One region of the Psychrobacillus sp. FSL H8-0487 genome, then DNA from elsewhere that is predicted to be linked to it. Evidence: a T-box and tRNA genes for the amino acid it is inferred to sense, from the RefSeq annotation. Region 1 holds a T-box; the other holds one or more tRNA genes.
What was found. A T-box is a leader RNA that pairs with one kind of tRNA and senses whether it is charged. The one in region 1 lies ahead of tyrS (tyrosine--tRNA ligase), so its partner is inferred to be a tRNA-Tyr.
Positions count from the first base shown of each region.

Region 2: it has a tRNA-Tyr gene. The T-box ahead of tyrS (tyrosine--tRNA ligase) is inferred to sense a tRNA for this amino acid. The anticodon was not compared.

Region 1 is NZ_JBBOZA010000001.1:2,539,932-2,543,319, forward strand. It holds gene tyrS (tyrosine--tRNA ligase) at 1-1,149, opposite strand, end outside; T-box leader at 1,198-1,393, opposite strand; gene MHI47_RS12935 (transglycosylase domain-containing protein) at 1,493-3,388, shown strand, end outside.
Region 2 is NZ_JBBOZA010000001.1:3,604,767-3,608,154, forward strand. It holds gene sigW (RNA polymerase sigma factor SigW) at 1-155, opposite strand, end outside; gene rocF (arginase) at 363-1,262, opposite strand; gene MHI47_RS18400 (GNAT family N-acetyltransferase) at 1,333-1,923, opposite strand; tRNA gene MHI47_RS18405 (tRNA-Ala) at 2,029-2,101, opposite strand; tRNA gene MHI47_RS18410 (tRNA-Gln) at 2,120-2,194, opposite strand; tRNA gene MHI47_RS18415 (tRNA-Tyr) at 2,201-2,284, opposite strand; tRNA gene MHI47_RS18420 (tRNA-Val) at 2,305-2,380, opposite strand; tRNA gene MHI47_RS18425 (tRNA-Thr) at 2,541-2,613, opposite strand; tRNA gene MHI47_RS18430 (tRNA-Asn) at 2,626-2,700, opposite strand; rRNA gene rrf (5S ribosomal RNA) at 3,105-3,220, opposite strand.

The DNA of each region.
Region 1 (3,388 bases):
ATTAATAGAAATAGCACCATTTGTTACATCTTCTCGTCCCTGGCGCTTAGATGGTGACACCGTAGCCTCAACTATGAAGTCAACAATAGATTTTTCATCTTTTGTCATCTCGACAGAAGGTACATCTTTAAATGCATCTTTCATTTCTGATGCAGTTAAGGCTTTCAAATTGCCACTAAATAATGCTTGTGAAATTCGAATTGCTTGATCCAATGCTTCTTGTCCGTGGATCAGACGAGTCATTTCCTCTGCTAAAGTTGCTTGTGCTTTTCTTAAATGGGCTTCGTTTTCAACGGTAACTTCTAAAGCTTCAATTTCTTCACGTTCCAAGAAGGTGAAGATTTTCAAGTATTTAATAACATCTGAATCTGCTGTATTAATCCAGAACTGATAAAACTCGTATGGGGATGTTTTCTTCGCATCCAACCAAACAGAACCTGATGCAGACTTACCAAATTTGGTCCCATCAGCTTTCGTTACTAATGGTATAGTAATACCGAAAGCCTTTGTATTGTCATCATGTGTTTTACGAATTACCTCTAAACCAGTAGTAATATTTCCCCATTGGTCAGAACCCCCTACTTGAACTCGGCACCCAAAATGATCGTATAGATGATTAAAATCAATTCCCTGAATTAGTGTATAGGCAAACTCAGTAAAAGAAAGTCCTGTGTCTAAACGTGAAGAGATAGAGTCTTTTCCCAGCATATAGTTAATGTTAATTAGTTTTCCAAAATCTCTCAGGAATTCAATAACATCCATAGAGCCGATCCAATCTCTGTTATTCACCATTTGTGCACCATTATCGGTATTGAAATCAAAAATTTGCTCCATTTGTTTTTTAATACCTTGAACATTCAAATCAATCTGCTCTGTTGTTTGTAATTGGCGTTCTTCTGAACGACCAGAGGGATCCCCTATCATTCCAGTTGCACCACCAACTAAAAGAATTGGTCTATGTCCATGCATTTGGAAACGTCTTAAAGTAAGAAGCGGCACAATATGTCCTATATGCATGCTATCAGCTGTAGGATCTACTCCACAGTATAATGATACTTTTTCCTTACTAAGAAGCTGTTCCATGCCCTCAGCATCGGTTTGTTGGTATAGAAGACCTCTCCAAGCTAAATCATCCAATAAATTCGTCATTAATATTGCCTCCTTAAAATAAAAAAGTCCCCACATGATAAAAAATCATGCAGGGACGCTTAATCAATTAGCGCGGTACCACCCAGCTTGAAGGAATTATTCCCTCCGCTTCAATCACCGTATCGTTGTGAGTACGTTTAACTCCAAGCCTGTAATTCGCATAATACACTGACTAGCTCTCACCAACCGCTAGCTCTCTTCACAGTATGTATAATTACTACTTCGGACTTTTCTTCGTTAAAATATATATCTATTTTACCTAATCTACATTGTATGTCAATAACTATCGTCTAACAATTAGGCTTATGGTATAATAATTCAAGATTTAGGGGGCGAGAACTGAATGAAGAAATGGCAAGAAAATATACAGAGATACAAAGAAAAAATTGATATGTGGGAGTCTACTAAATGGGCTAAGGGATTAAGAGTTTCTTCTAGTGTCATCTGGAATTTAAGTTTACTTCTTATGGTGGGTATTCTGACACTCGGAGTATTCGGTTTATCTGTAGGCGCAGGATATTTTGCTTCATTGGTAAAAGAAGAACCACTTCGTGGTAAAGATGAAATGCGCAGTGCTGTCTTTAACTATGAAGAAACATCGGAAGTTTACTTTGCCGGAGACGTGTATTTAGGTAAACTACGCACTGATTTAGAAAGAACGGAAACAAATCTATCAGAGGTTTCTCCTTATGTAATAGATGCAGTTTTAGCGACGGAAGATGAATACTTTGAAGTACATAAGGGAATTGTTCCTAAAGCAATTTTCCGCGGATTGCTTCAAGATGTATCTAACTCTGATACACAAACTGGTGGTTCTACATTAACTCAACAATTAATCAAAAACCAAATTTTAACCAATGAGGTTTCTTATGAACGTAAAGCAAAAGAAATACTATTAGCTATGCGCTTAGAACACTTCATGAACAAAGAAGAAATATTAGAAGCATATTTGAATATAATCCCCTACGGCCGAAATTCAAATGGACGAAACATCGCTGGAATTGAAACAGCGGCAAATGGAATATTCAATGTAAAAGCAAAAGATCTGACTTTACCACAAGCAGCCTACATAGCTGGTATTCCCCAAGCTCCATTTGCTTATACTCCTTTTAGACAAGGTGGAGAGATAAAAGAAGGAGAAGCTCTCCGACTTGGGATTGAACGGATGAAAATTGTTTTATTCCGAATGAATGAAACTGGTTATATTACGGATGAGGAATATAAGAATGCTGTTAGCTACGATATTACGAAAGATTTTAGAGAGCCAGAAACACTTCCTGAAGACAAGTATCCTTGGTTAACAGCTGAAGTGGAAAATAGAGTGAAAGAAATTTTAAGAGATCAGTTTGCAGAAGCTGATTCAATTGATCCTGCTCGATTAGATAATGAAAAAAAGCTTTATCAAAAGTATGATATTTTAGCACAACGTTCCATTAGTACAGATGGTTACCGTATTCATACCACTATTAATAAAGACATGTATGAAGCTATGTTAAAAGTAAGAGATGAATTCGAATTTTACGGACATACCTTCCAGAAGGAAGTAAAGGATGAAGATTCAGGAGAGATAGTGGTAAAAGACTTCCCTGTTCAAGTTGGTGGGATGATGATTGAAAATGGTACGGGTAAAATACTTTCCTTTTTAGGTGGACGAGATCATAAAATTGAAGCCCAAAATAGTGCTACACAAGGTATCCGGCCAATCGGTTCTACCATCAAACCACTGCTCGTCTATGCTCCTGCGATTGAATATGGTGTAATTGGAGCTGGTAGTCCCGTAGTCGATTTGAAGCTAGAAAAATTAGGTAGTACTACGTGGTCAAAATCACCATCAAACTATACAACTGAACAAGAGCTAGGTATTATCTCTGCTCGAGATGCTTTGACAACCTCACAAAACTTGTCAACGATACGATTATACGATTTAATCATGGATCGCAAGCCAACTCAATTCCTAACAAAAATGGGATTTGAGCATATAGATGAAGCAGAGTATGCTAATCATGCTCTCTCTATTGGTGGAATGACAAATGGTGCAACACTCGAGGAAAATACAAATGCCTTTGGAACATTTGCAAATAACGGACAGTTTATTGATGCTTATATGATCGAAAAAATTGAAGATGTTGACGGTAATGTTATTTATCAACACGAAGTGGAACCTGTGCCAGTATTCAGTGCTGCTACTTCCTATATTATTACCGATATGTTAAGAGATGTTATGTCTGATGGGACTGCA
Region 2 (3,388 bases), 1.1 Mb from region 1:
GCCTCTTGAGCTATATCTTCTGCTTCATGACGGTTCCCAAGCATCCTAAAGCACACTTGAAATAGTCTATGCTGATACAGGTCGACAATCTCCGCGAATGCGTCTTTATCACCCTTTAATACTTGTTTTATTCGTTTATTCACTAACGCATCCATCGTGATATCTCGCCTCCGCCCCATGCGGCTGTCTTACCTTTACGTATGAAGGTATCCACAGGTTTCATTTATTTATAATATCTTAATATTATCAAACTTTTCCAACTTTGTCTGGATTATCAAAAAGAAAAAGCAGACAACATGTCCGCTTTTTCTTTTGAGCTATTTAACTTATCTATGAATAATGTTGGTCCCTATATACCCTTCTTAAATAAGGCTTTCTCCTAATAGTGATCCCATTAGTCCTACTGCTACATCAGCTGTTTTATTTTTTTCATCCAAAATTGGATTTACTTCTACGAATTCAGCAGAAGTGATCATATTTGAAGCATAGAGCATTTCCATTGCTAAATGACTTTCTCGATATGAGATCCCACCAGCCACGGGAGTTCCTACGCCGGGTGTATATAGTGGATCTAGACCATCTAAATCGAGTGAAAGATGCACTCCATCAACCTTACGATCCACAAAATACTGAATGGCTTGTGTCATTACTTCAGACATTCCAAGCTTGTCAATTTCATGCATAGAAAATACTTTAATACCTTTTTCTTTGATCAGTTCACGTTCTCCTGGATCTACCGAACGAGCACCTATAATAACAACATTCTCTGGTTTAATCTTCGGTGCAAAATCTCGAATATTCACTAACTCCTCATGTCCTAATCCAATACTTACTGCAAGTGGCATCCCATGAATATTACCAGTCGGCGATGTTTCAGCAGTATTTAAATCGGCATGTGCATCATACCAAATAACTCCCAAGTTTTCATAGCGATCTGCCAATCCAGCAAGTGTTCCTATAGCAATACTATGATCCCCGCCAAGGACTATTGGAAAATTGCCTTCCCCAATAATATTGTGAACTCGGTTAGCAAGTATTGTATTAGCTGCCACCACTTCTTCTAGATTACGTAATTTCGTATTTTGAGATGTCTCTCTTCTACCTATTGCAATGTCCCCTACATCATCTACAGAGTGACCAAGCTCTTGAAGTCTCTCCACTACCCCAGCATATCGTATAGCACTCGGTCCCATATCGACACCTCGTCTATTTTGCCCTAGATCCATTGGGACCCCGATAATTGATATATTTAATTTATTCATAATTTTATGCCCCCTTTAGTTCTTACATCTATTGTAAATGCTAGAGGGTGTTTGGCTCAACCAAGCATAATTACGAATATTTATTCATTAATTGAACTAGCTTGTATTTCACTTCCGACCATTCGCTATCTGTAATAGAGTAGACAACCGCATTTCGAACAAAACCATTAGATCGTATCCGTTCATTTCGCAGTATACCCTCTTTTACACCGCCAATTCGTTCAATTGCCCTTTGAGAAGATACATTTAACTCATCTGTTTTAAACTGAACACGAATTGTCCCCATTTGCTCAAAGCAATACTTTAACAATAAATATTTACACGTCGTATTTACGTGTGTACGCTGATACTGTTTCCCATAGTAAGTAGAGCCTATCTCGCAACTATAATTTGTCTGGTCTATTCCATAAATACGAGTGGTACCCATAATTTCTTTTGTTTCTGTATTTTCTACTACAAATGCAAGAGCTGTCCCCTCAACATTCATTTGGTGAATACCAACTGCCAACCACTTTTCTAGCTGTTGCTTGTTTTCTATTTTATTTAACATAAATTCAAAAATTTTGGGTTCATACAGTTCCCACAATGCTCCACTATCTGAAGTTAGTAATGGACGTAAGGTTACATCCCCATAGGTTAGTGTCTCAGTCAAATTGTACACCTCGCTTTTTATTTCATCATAAAGGAAAATGCACTATATTGAAAAGTATTTTCACCCATAAAAAAACTCTCTCAACTTTAGGTTGAAAGAGTTTTACTATATTTATGGAGCCTAGCGGGATCGAACCGCTGACCTCCTGCGTGCAAGGCAGGCGCTCTCCCAGCTGAGCTAAGGCCCCAATACTATTTGAAAAAGTTGGCTGGGGTACCTGGATTCGAACCAGGGCATGATGGAATCAAAATCCATTGCCTTACCGCTTGGCTATACCCCATTAAACTGGTGGAGGGGGACGGATTCGAACCGCCGAACCCTAAGGAGCGGATTTACAGTCCGCCGCGTTTAGCCACTTCGCTACCCCTCCAAAGCTAAATTTAAATATTATGGTGGAGGATGACGGGCTCGAACCGCCGACCCTCTGCTTGTAAGGCAGATGCTCTCCCAGCTGAGCTAATCCTCCTGGGTTTTATAAAATCTAGTACGTTATAGCATTCCATCTGGAAAAACTATTATACATTCTGTTGAAAGTATTTTCTTATTTAAATGAAAACCAGACAAGAACTATAATATCATATATCTGACATTAGGACAAGTTTTTTCCTTAAAATAAATTAATGAGAAGCTTCCAACCGGATTTGAACCGGTGACCTCTTCCTTACCATGGAAGCACTCTACCTACTGAGCTATGGAAGCAAAACAAAAAAATGGCTCCGAAGGTAGGACTCGAACCTACGACCAATCGATTAACAGTCGATTGCTCTACCACTGAGCTACTTCGGAACGTTTAATTATTTTAAAGTACAAGTATAATTATAGCAACTCTATTTAAAATTTCAAGCCTGTATTAAAAGTATATTTCAACAACTTATGTTACTCTAAAATATATCTTTGACTAGCATATATTTAGATTTTTTTTATGTTAATAAAACAGGAATTTATAAATTTTAATCGTTTGTATTCACTAATAGCTACTTAAGAAAAGCACGAAAAGTCGTTGCCGACTCTATCAATAACGTTTTTTGCACGCAGCATTAAAGTCTTCGTAAGCGACACTCGCTCGCTTCTCACGTATACCTACGCTTCTAGCCCTCTCTATTTTCTCAGTAACTGCCTGCAGCTTATTTTAATTCTGTAAACACAAAGAAGTCGTTACCGATATAACTCGGTAACGACTTCTTTTTGGTGCCCAGCGACGTCCTACTCTCACAGGGGGAAACCCCCAACTACCATCGGCGCTGAAGAGCTTAACTTCCGTGTTCGGTATGGGAACGGGTGTGACCTCTTCGCCATCATCACTAGACTTATTCGGCTTCCAATATACGGCGCATTGCGTTGTCAACTTCATTCGATCTGTCAGTCACGTACGTTAGTACGTTCCTTCCTTCTCTCACTTGTTTCCTAGCACTGCTTGTATCTTGAAACCCTCATGTAAACTAGAGTGCTTGTTCACTCAAAACTGGATAAACGA